3 regions of the Sediminicurvatus halobius genome follow, and region 2 is predicted to be linked to each of the others. Evidence: predicted binding sites of a transcription regulator. Region 2 holds the regulator's gene; each other region holds the start of a gene.
What was found. Region 2 encodes FliA, which starts transcription of late flagellar genes. Its sites were predicted from a motif close to GCTAAAGTTNNNNNNNNNNCNGCCGATA; they were not measured.
Positions count from the first base shown of each region.

Region 1: LMH63_RS07515 (MotY family protein) is a predicted target of FliA. The motif match lies at 1,364-1,391, and genes of this name have one in related genera.
Region 3: LMH63_RS12355 (chemotaxis protein) is a predicted target of FliA. The motif match lies at 1,061-1,088, and genes of this name have one in related genera.

Region 1 covers NZ_CP086615.1:1,653,380-1,656,649, reverse strand. Annotated here, with positions in the region: gene LMH63_RS07520 (malate synthase G) at 1-1,206, opposite strand, end outside; gene LMH63_RS07515 (MotY family protein) at 1,409-2,392, shown strand; gene LMH63_RS07510 (HDOD domain-containing protein) at 2,389-3,270, shown strand, end outside.
Region 2 covers NZ_CP086615.1:2,014,907-2,018,176, forward strand. Annotated here, with positions in the region: gene flhF (flagellar biosynthesis GTPase FlhF) at 1-137, shown strand, start outside; gene LMH63_RS09185 (MinD/ParA family protein) at 170-1,009, shown strand; gene LMH63_RS09190 (RNA polymerase sigma factor FliA) at 1,006-1,731, shown strand; gene cheY (chemotaxis response regulator CheY) at 1,752-2,144, shown strand; gene LMH63_RS09200 (protein phosphatase CheZ) at 2,148-2,906, shown strand; gene LMH63_RS09205 (chemotaxis protein CheA) at 2,936-3,270, shown strand, end outside.
Region 3 covers NZ_CP086615.1:2,703,916-2,707,185, reverse strand. Annotated here, with positions in the region: gene LMH63_RS12360 (DUF5602 domain-containing protein) at 300-1,016, shown strand; gene LMH63_RS12355 (chemotaxis protein) at 1,127-2,041, shown strand; gene LMH63_RS12350 (hypothetical protein) at 2,361-2,972, opposite strand; gene LMH63_RS12345 (CoA pyrophosphatase) at 3,163-3,270, shown strand, end outside.

The sequences.
Region 1 (3,270 bases), 360 kb from region 2:
CGGCCCGTGCATCTTGGGCTTCACGATGTACACGCTGCCGCTGCGACTGTTGCTCACCGAGCCATTGCCCTTGAGGTCGTGCATCGCAATGAGCGCGGTACACAGGGCATCCAGCATGCCCTCGGGGATCTCGTTGCCGTCCGCATCCAGCACCGCCGGCGTGGTCATCAGGTGGCCGACGTTGCGGATCAGCATCAGGCTGCGGCCGGGCAGCGTCAGCTGGCCACCCTCGGGTGTGGTGTACTGGCGGTCGGCGTTGAGCCGGCGGGTGACCTGCTGGCCGCCCTTCTCGAAGGTCTCGCTGAGATCCCCCTTCATCAGGCCGAGCCAGTTGCCGTAGACGAGCGCCTTGTCCTCGCCGTCAACCGCGGCGACGGAATCCTCGCAGTCCTGGATCGCGGTGACAGCGGACTCCAGCAGCACGTCCTTGACGCCCGCCGCATGCTCCCGACCGATGGGGTGCCCGGAATCGATCTGGATCTCCGCATGCAGCCCGTGTCGACGCAGCAGCACCGCGGTAGGCGTCTCGCCGCCCTGGTAGCCGACGAGCTGGGTCGGGTCCTGCAGGCCGACGGTCTGACCGTTGGCCAGCGCAACCCGCAGCGTGCCCCGGGCACCCTCGGCGGCGATGCTGTAGGCGGTGGCGTCGGCGTGGCTGCCGCCAGTGAGCGGGAAGCTGCGGTCCAGGAAGTCCGCCGCCCAGGCGACCACCTTCTGCGCGCGCACCGGGTTGAAGCTCGCGCCCTTCTCGGCGCCGCCCGTCTCCGGGATGACGTCGGTGCCGTAGAGGGCATCGTAGAGGCTGCCCCAGCGGGCGTTGGCCGCATTCAGTGCGTAGCGCGCGTTGTTCACCGGCACCACCAGCTGCGGCCCGCCGATATCCGCGATTTCGGGGTCCACGTTGCGGGTGCTGACCTGGAAATCCTCGCCCTCGGGGCGCAGATAGCCGATCTCCTCGAGGAAGCTGCGGTAGGAGGGGTCGTGGTGGCGGCCGGGATTGTCCCGGTGCCACTGATCGATGCGCGCCTGGAGCTCGTCGCGAATGGCGAGGAGCTCCCGATTGCGGGGGCCGAGGTCCCTGACGATGCTCGCCAGCCCGGACCAGAACGTGCCGGCATCGACCCCCGTTCCCGGCAGCGCCTGCTCGATCAGATCATGCAGCGGCTTCGCCACCTGAAGCCCGCCTGCCTCAACTCGCTCGGTCATAGCCTGTCTCGCTCCTGCTGTGCTGTCCGGGGCCGGCCCCATGGCCGGAAGCGCCAGGGCCGGAGTCTACCGCCACTGGCAAAAGCCCAATAGCTTAAACGAGGCACCGGAATTCATAAAGCGGGGCTCATTGCACGATGCGATATGCCGGTGTCCCCCTCAAGCCTGCGGCTACGGCGCCGATTCCCCGGTTATGCAACGCATGCTGATTACGCTCTGGCTGACCGCGATCCTGCTGCCGTCGGCCGCTGGCGCCGACGGCTTCCGGGCGCGCCTCGCCGATGCCGGCTGGGAAAGCGTGCCCGGCGGTAACGCCTGCCATCTCGTTCACCGAATACCCCGGCTCGGCACACTGATCCTCACCCAGTATCGCGACGACCGTCTGGTCACCACCTTCGTCACCCGGCGTCCCCCGGGGGCCGATCGCGAGGGACAGCTCTACCGCCAGGCCACCGCCTGGCAGTCCGGGCGACGGGAGCGGCTCACCCGCGTGCAGGCGCGCCCCGAGCGCAACGCCCTGCGCTTCGACGGGCAGATCTCGGCCCTGCTGCTGGAGGGTCTGGAGGCCGGGCACGAGATGCGCCTGAGCTTCCCGGACTGGCAGGTGGGCCCGCTGGACGCCGTCGTCTCGCCGGTGGCCTTCCGGCCGGCGCTGCGCCGACACCTGGCCTGCCTGGGCGCGGCAACCGGAGGCGATCCCCCCGACAGCCGCAGTGAGAGCGATCGCGCTGGCGACGACGGCGGCGGCAATACAGCGGCGCCATCCGGCGTGGCAGCCGGCGCCGCACCCGAGCGGCGCGACCATTCACCCAACCCGGCCGACCTGGGGGCAACCATCAGGGGCCTGGGCGGCGGGGCAACACCCATCTACTTCGGCCACGGCACCGCCCGGCTGGACCGGGTCGACTTCGAGGCCATCCGACGGCTCGCCGGGCAGCTCCGCAATGCCGGCCATCTCTCGGAGATCACCATTGTCGGCCACACCGACAGCACCGGCAGCCGGGGCTACAACCGGGCACTGGGTCTCGCCCGCGCCATCGAGGTGCGCAACCGCCTGATCGCCGAAGGGGTGGCGGCCGAGCGGCTCGGCATCCGCAGCGAGGGCGAGACCGCGCCGGTCGCCGACAACGGGGACCGCTACCAGCGCTCCCGCAACCGCCGGGCGGTGATCGAGGCCGGCCTGTGAGCGACGCCCCTCCCCTTGCACCGGACGGACTCGACGACTGGCTGCGCCGGCTGCAGCGCGAGGACCTGCCGGTACTCGGGGACACCGTGCAGGCCCTGTGCAACACCGCGCAGGACCACGGCAGCTCGGCTACGGATCTCGCCCGGGTGATCCTCCGCGACGCGGCGCTTACCTCGGACGTCATCCGCATCGCCAACAGCGCCTACTTCAACCCCGCAGGGGTGCGCATCAGCACGGTGAGCCGGGCGGTGATCGTGCTCGGCTTCGACACGGTGCGGGCCATCGGGCTCTCGCTGACGGTGATCGACACCCTGGTGCGCGGTGACCAGCACAGCCGGGTGCGCCGGGTATTCCGCAGCTCGCTGCACGCAGCGGTGCAGGCCCGGGCGCTGGCAGAGGCCACCGGCGACCCGGCCCCGGAGGAGGTGCTGATCGCCGCCCTGCTGTACCGCATCGGCGAGCTGGCTTTCTGGTCCCTGGCCGACGACGCTACCGCCGCCGGGCTGGAGACCGCCCTGGCCGAGGGCGCCGGCAGCCCGGCGGATATCGAACGCGACACCCTGGGCTTCGCGCTGCGGGAGCTCTCCCGCGCCCTCGCCCGGGACTGGCGCCTCGGCGACCTGCTCACCGGAGCGCTCCGCCCCGGCGCGCCGCGGGACGGCCGGGCCCGCCTCACCCGCAACGCCCATGCCGTAGTCGCGGACCTCGAGGCCGGCCGCTTGGAGGCGGCCACGAACCGCGTCGCGCGCGAGGCCCGCCTCGAGCCGGTGGAGGCCGGCGCGCTGATCGAGCGGGCCACGGCGGCGCTGCCCGAGCTCGGGCGGGCCCTGGGCGTGGATGTCGGCGCCCGCACCGATGCGGCCCGACCGGAGCGCCTG
Region 2 (3,270 bases):
TGCCCGAGGACCTGCGTCCCGCCCGCAGCGACCGGCTGCTCGCCGACGCCCAGGCGCTGGTCCGCGAGCAGGATTCCCGGGAGGACGAGGAGAGCCTGGCCATTGCGCTGGGCGCGACGGGGGGCGCCGGCGAATGAGCGCAACGGATCAGGCGGCAGGACTCAGAAGAATGTCGAAACCGCGACCGGTCAAGGTGATCGCCGTCACCAGCGGCAAGGGGGGCGTGGGCAAGACCAACGTCTCGGTGAACCTCGCCACCGCGCTGGCGAGCCAGGGCCGGGGGGTGATGCTGCTCGACGCCGACCTCGGCCTCGCCAACGTCGACGTGGTGCTCGGGCTCAGCCCGCGGAAGAACCTCTCCCACGTCATCGACGGCGAGGCGAGCCTGGAAGAGGTGCTGGTGTCGGGCCCGGAGGGAATGCACGTGGTGCCGGCGTCCTCGGGCACCCAGCGCATGGCGGAGCTCAGCCACGCCGAGCACGCCGGGCTCATCCAGAGCTTCAGCGAGCTCAGCCACGACATCGACTACCTCATCGTCGACACCGCCGCCGGCATCTCCGACTCGGTGATGAGCTTCGCCCGGGCGGCCCGCGAAGTGCTGGTGGTGGTCTGCGACGAGCCCTCGTCCATCACCGACGCCTACGCCCTGGTGAAGGTCCTGAACCGCGACCACGACGTGCAGCGCTTCCACATGGTGGCCAACCGGGTGCGCAGCCCGCGCGAGGGCGAGGAGCTGTTCTCCAAGCTCTCGCGGGTGACCACCCGCTTCCTCGACCTTACGCTCGACTACCTCGCCGCCATCCCCGAGGACGACGCCCTGCGCAAGGCAGTGCAGCGCCAGCGCCCGGTGGTGCAGGCCTTCCCCGGCAGCCCGTCCGGGCGGGCGCTCACCGACCTCGCCCGGCGGGTGGACCAGTGGCCCGTGCCGAGCGGGGCCCAGGGGCACCTGGAGTTCTTCGTCGAGCGCGTCATCCAGTACGGCAGCGAACGACAGGGGGTGGTCGGATGAACGGCCATGCCATGTACGAGCAGATGCGCGCCGGCAGCGGCGACGACGTGGTCGTCCGCCACGCGCCGCTGGTCAAGCGCATTGCCCATCACCTCGCGAGCCGCCTGCCCGCCTCGGTGCAGGTGGAGGACCTCATCCAGGCCGGCATGATCGGCCTGCTGGAGGCCGCCCGCCAGTTCGACTCCGGCCAGGGCGCGAGCTTCTCCACCTACGCCGGGATCCGCATCCGCGGCGCCATGCTGGACGAGATCCGTCGCCTGGACTGGACCCCGCGCTCGGTCCACCGCAAGGCCCGGGAGGCGGCCGACGCCATCCGCGAGATCGAGCACCGCACCGGGCGCGAGGCGAAGGACAGCGAGGTTGCGGAGGCGCTCGGCATCGGCCTCGAGGAATACCACCGCATCCTGCAGGACTCGGCCGCTGCCAAGGTGTTCAGCATCGACCAGGACGACAGCGAGGGCGGCGAGCACTGGGAGCCGGCGGGGGATATGCCGCAGCCGGACACGGTGCTCGGCCAGGAGGGTTTCCAGGCGGATCTCGCCGCCGCCATCCGCAAGCTGCCGGAGCGCGAGCAGCTGATCATGCAGCTCTACTACGACGACGAGCTCAACCTCCGCGAGATCGGCGAGGTGCTCGGCGTCACGGAATCACGCATCAGTCAGATCCACGGCCGCATCATGCTAAAGCTGCGCGGGCATCTGGCCGATTGGATGGATAGCTGAATCAGGGGGTAGGCGTGGCACTGGACAAGAACATGAAGATCCTCGTGGTGGACGACTTCTCCACCATGCGCCGGATCATCCGCAACCTGCTGAGGGATCTCGGTTTCGAGAACGTCACCGAGGCCGACGACGGCAACACCGCGCTGCCGAAGCTCAAGGGCGGCGGCTTCGACCTGCTCATCACCGACTGGAACATGCCGGGGATGACCGGCATGGAGCTGCTGGAGGCCGTGCGCGCCGACGACGAGCTCAAGGACCTGCCGGTGCTCATGGTCACCGCCGAGGCCAAGCGCGAGCAGATCGTCGCCGCGGCCCAGGCCGGGGTGAACGGGTATGTGGTCAAGCCCTTCACCGCCGTCACCCTGCGCGAGAAGATCGAGAAGATCTTCGAGCGCATCCAGGCGGCGGGGTGAGCCGTGGCCGAGGAGACGACGCTCAGCATGGATGAGTACCTCGCGCATGCCCGCGAGCTGGTGCGCCAGATCGAGGCCGGCGAGGAGGACGCCGCCCGGGTCACGGTGGAGGCGTTGGCGCGGCTGCGCGAGCGCGAGCTCTTCCGCGAGCTCGGCACGCTCACCCGCGAGCTGCACGAGGCGCTGAAGTCGTTCAAGGTGGATACCCGCCTCGGCGACATCGCGGCCAACGACATCCCCGACGCCCGCGAGCGGCTGAACCACGTCATCGAGCTCACCGAGCAGGCCGCCCACCGCACGCTCACCGCCATCGAGTCTGGCCTGCCGCTGGCCGAGGGGCTGGCCGGCGAGGCGGGGAAGCTCGCCGAGCGCTGGCAGCGCTTCCGCCAGCGCGAGCTCTCGGCGGCGGAGTTCCGGGAGCTCTCCCGGGACATCGAGGCCTATCTCCAGCGCTGCGGCGGCGAGGCGGCGACGCTGCAGGCGCATCTCTCGGACGCGCTCATGGCGCAGGACTATCAGGACATCACCGGGCAGATCATCCGCCGGGTGATCGGCCTGGTGCAGGAGGTGGAGGACGGGCTCGTGGAGCTCGTGCGCATCTCGGGCCACCGCATCGCTGAAGAAACCCCGGCCGCCGCCGATAAGGCGGACGACCAGGAGGCCGACCGGCGCGGGCGCGGACCCGCGATTCCGGGCCAGGAGGGCGACGTCGTCTCCGGCCAGGACGAGGTCGACGACCTGCTCTCCAGCCTCGGCTTCTGACTGCGATTCACGCCTCCGGAGGGGCTGGCATGGACATCGATCCGCAGGACGACATCGTTCAGGACTTCCTGGTGGAGTCCCGGGAGATTCTGGAGTCCCTCGGCGAGCAGCTCGTGGACCTCGAGCAGCAGCCCGAGGACCGGGACCTGCTGAACGCCGTCTTCCGCGGCTTCCACACCATCAAGGGCGGTGCCGGCTTCCTTGCGCTGGACCGGCTGGTGGAGATCTGCCACGTCACCGAGGACATCTTCAATCTCCTGCGCTCGGGGGAGAAGACCGTCGACTCCGAGCTCATGGACGCCGTGCTGCAGGCCCTGGACGTGGTCAACGGCATGTTCACCGCGCTGGAGAATGGCGAGAGTCT
Region 3 (3,270 bases), 690 kb from region 2:
GCGTAATCTCTTCCGCGCTGCGGCCCGCGACGTCGCCGTCGAGTGCGGGGCTGTGCGCAAGGCGCGCCGGTTTCGGCGGCTCCCCAGGCCACCCCCTTTCGCCTTCTCAACGTGCCGGGCGCGGTCGGCCCGCCCGCGTCTCGCCTGCGCGCGTGCGCGTCGTCCAGAGTTGCAGGCCTTGCTGCATGCGTGCAGCGAAGGAGCGTGTAATGGGGGCCGAATCCTTTTCCCTTCGCGGTGGCGTGGCGGCCGCCGTTCTGGCCGGCAGTCTGCTCTTGAGCCTACCGGCCGGAGATGCCGTGGCGCAGACGATCCATGCCGGAGCGCCGGTGGCGATCGGCAACGGTACGGGGCGGGTGGTGGTGGCGGCGGACGCCGCGGGGCAGCCCACGTCCGTATCGGTGGTGTTGAGCGGGGACAGCCTCGAGGGGCTGCCCACCGGCCACGATCACCAGCGGCTCCACGAGTATGTGCTGCCGATGCCCGACTCGGGGCCGCAGACGGGGTACACGCATGTGGGCCTGGACTGGATGCCCCAGGGGCACATGCCCGATGGCATCTACTCGGTGGCCCACTTCGATGTGCACTTCTATCTGGTCGACGAGGCCGAGCGTGACGGGCTGACGTTTGCCGAGGCGCACCGCGCCCATGCCCACGCCGCGCCGGCGCCCGAGCTGGTGCCGGCGGGCTTCGTGATTCCTCCGGATGGCGCCGTGGAGCGGATGGGGCTGCACGGCCTTGACCCCTCCGGTCCGGAGTTCCGCGGCGAGCCGTTCCGGCACGCGTTCATCTATGGCTATTACGGCGGCCGTCAGGTCTTCCTGGAGCCGATGGTGAGCCTGGACTTCCTGCGCGAGCGGGGCGACGTCACCCTGCCGGTGCCCCAGCCCGCGGCCTTCACCGAGGCCGGGTACTACCCGACGCGCTACCGGATCGGCTACGAGCCGGCGCGCGACGAGTACCGCATCAGCCTCGCCGGGCTGCGCCAGCAGCCTGGGGTGACCGCCGCCCGGTAGTGGACTGACGGCGGCTCCGGGCGGCGGCGGTGCGTCGCCGCCCGCCTCAAGGCCTCGCCCCGGTCGCCGATAACCCCGAAGGGGCAGAACTAGTGGAGGGCGGGGCAGTCATGACGACCATGAGCACGGTTGACCAGCGCACGCATCTCGCGGGCCAGAATCGCTTCGAGATGCTGCTGTTCATGATGGGTGGGCGGCAGCGGTTCGGGATCAACGTGTTCAAGGTGCGCGAGGTGATTCCGGCGCCGCGCATCACGCACATGCCCCATGCCCATGGCGCTGTGCGCGGCATTGCCCACGTCCGCGGCCAGACCATCCCGATGGTGGACCTCTCCCTTGCCACTACCGGCCGGCCGCTGCCGCCGGAGCGCGCCGCGTCGGTGATCGTCACCGAGTACAACCGTACTACCCAGGGCTTCCTGGTGGAGGCGGTGGACCGCATCGTGAACATCAACTGGCAGGACGTGCTGCCGCCGCCGGAGCGGGTGGCCAACCGCGCCTATCTGACCGCAGTGACCCAGGTGGACGACGCGCTGGTGCAGATCCTGGATGTGGAGAAGGTGCTCGCCGAGATCACGCCGCCGGCGACCGACGTGGCGGCGGATGCGCGCAGCCGCGCCGAGGGCCCCTACGATCATCTGCTGGTGGTGGACGACTCTCTGGTGGCGCGCAACCAGCTGCGCCAGACCCTGGAGCCGGAAGGCTGGACGGTGACCCTGGCGCGCAATGGCCAGGAGGCTCTGGAGATGCTCGGCCAGTGGGCGGATGCCAGCGACGAGCGCCTGGGTCGCACGGCGGTGGTGATCTCCGACATCGAGATGCCGCGCATGGACGGCTACACGCTGACCATGGCAATTCGCGGCGACGAGCGCCTGAATCGTCTGCGGGTGCTGCTGCACACCTCGCTCTCGGGGCAGTTCAATCAGAACATGATCGAGAAGGTTGGCGCCGACGCCTTCATCGCGAAGTTCGACGCCAGTGAGCTGGCCCGTCACGTCCGCGAGCTGATCGCGGCAGCGGCCTGAACGGCTAGGGAAGCGCTGATCAATTCCCGCGGGCCTCTGGCCGCAGGTCGCGTGTGCAGACAAGGCGCGCTGCGCAGCGCTGTACCGGGGTACAGTCAAGCAGCGCAACGCCGGCTGCGCGCGCGACCTGCGGCCCCGAAGGGCGCTCCAGAGCGGCGGCCTGGACTGCGTTGGCGTTCTTGTAAAGGGCTACGGCCATTCACTGCGAACGCCGCCTTGCCAGGCCGTCGCTCTGGAGCGCAGAGGCCCGCGGGAATTGATCAGCGCTTCCCTAGGCCTCGGATCTTATCGATCCGCGGCTGCGCGCGCGGATCGGTGACTAGAAGCGGTATTCCACGCCGGCCGAGAACATCGGCACGTAGCGGAAACTCTCGAAGCGCTGGCCGAGTCGGGCATCTTCCTGCGCCCGGAGTAGCTCGCCGTCGCTGCCTTCCTCCACCGGGACGCCCTCGAAGGCGACTCCCAGATCGAGCTGCAGCCCGAGCCGATTCTGGTTGCCGAAGTCCGCGTCCCAGCCGAGGCCGATATAGGTGCGCACGTCCTCGAGGCCGTCGCGGTCGAGGTCGTCCTGGCTGCGGCTCCAGCCGTCGAGGGTGCCGTGGCCCCAGCCGAGATCCCCGTACAGGGCACCGCCGGTGACGCGCAGGCCACCGGGCGCGAACTCCCAGTCGAGCAGGGCGGAGGCGGCGAAGTCGTCCTCGAGGGAGGCGAAGTCGTCACCTGCATCGGCGAGCGGTCCCGTGCCATCGCTGAAGCGGTTGATGCCGAAGCGGATGTCGAGCTGCTCGGAGAGGTGCGTGGTGAGCTCCATCCCGGGCCGCACCGCGGAGTTCCAGGAGCCGTTCCCCTGCGCCAGGGCGGGCGCTGTCGCGACGAGGAGGCCTGCCGCCAGAGGCGGCAGCAGCAGCGCTTTTCGGGAGAATGGACTCATGGCCGGAATTATGCCGTACACGGTGGCGCTTGCGTAGTGCCTCACATCGGCCGAGGGTGACATCTGGTCCCTTTTGGGGCGCGAAACGATTCCGGCGGCAAAACCACGGGCAGGTCTCAGTGCCGCAGGGGGCCGACCCTTATCGTGGACTCTCGATATACTGTGCCGAACACGCGGCATGTGGAGGCCGATGAGCGCCCACGTCGACAGTCACTGGTTTCGCCAACGGTTCCTGGCCCAGCCGATCGAGCCGGTCGCCGGTACGGCCGGGGAGGGGCTGTGCCCGGCGGCGGTGCTC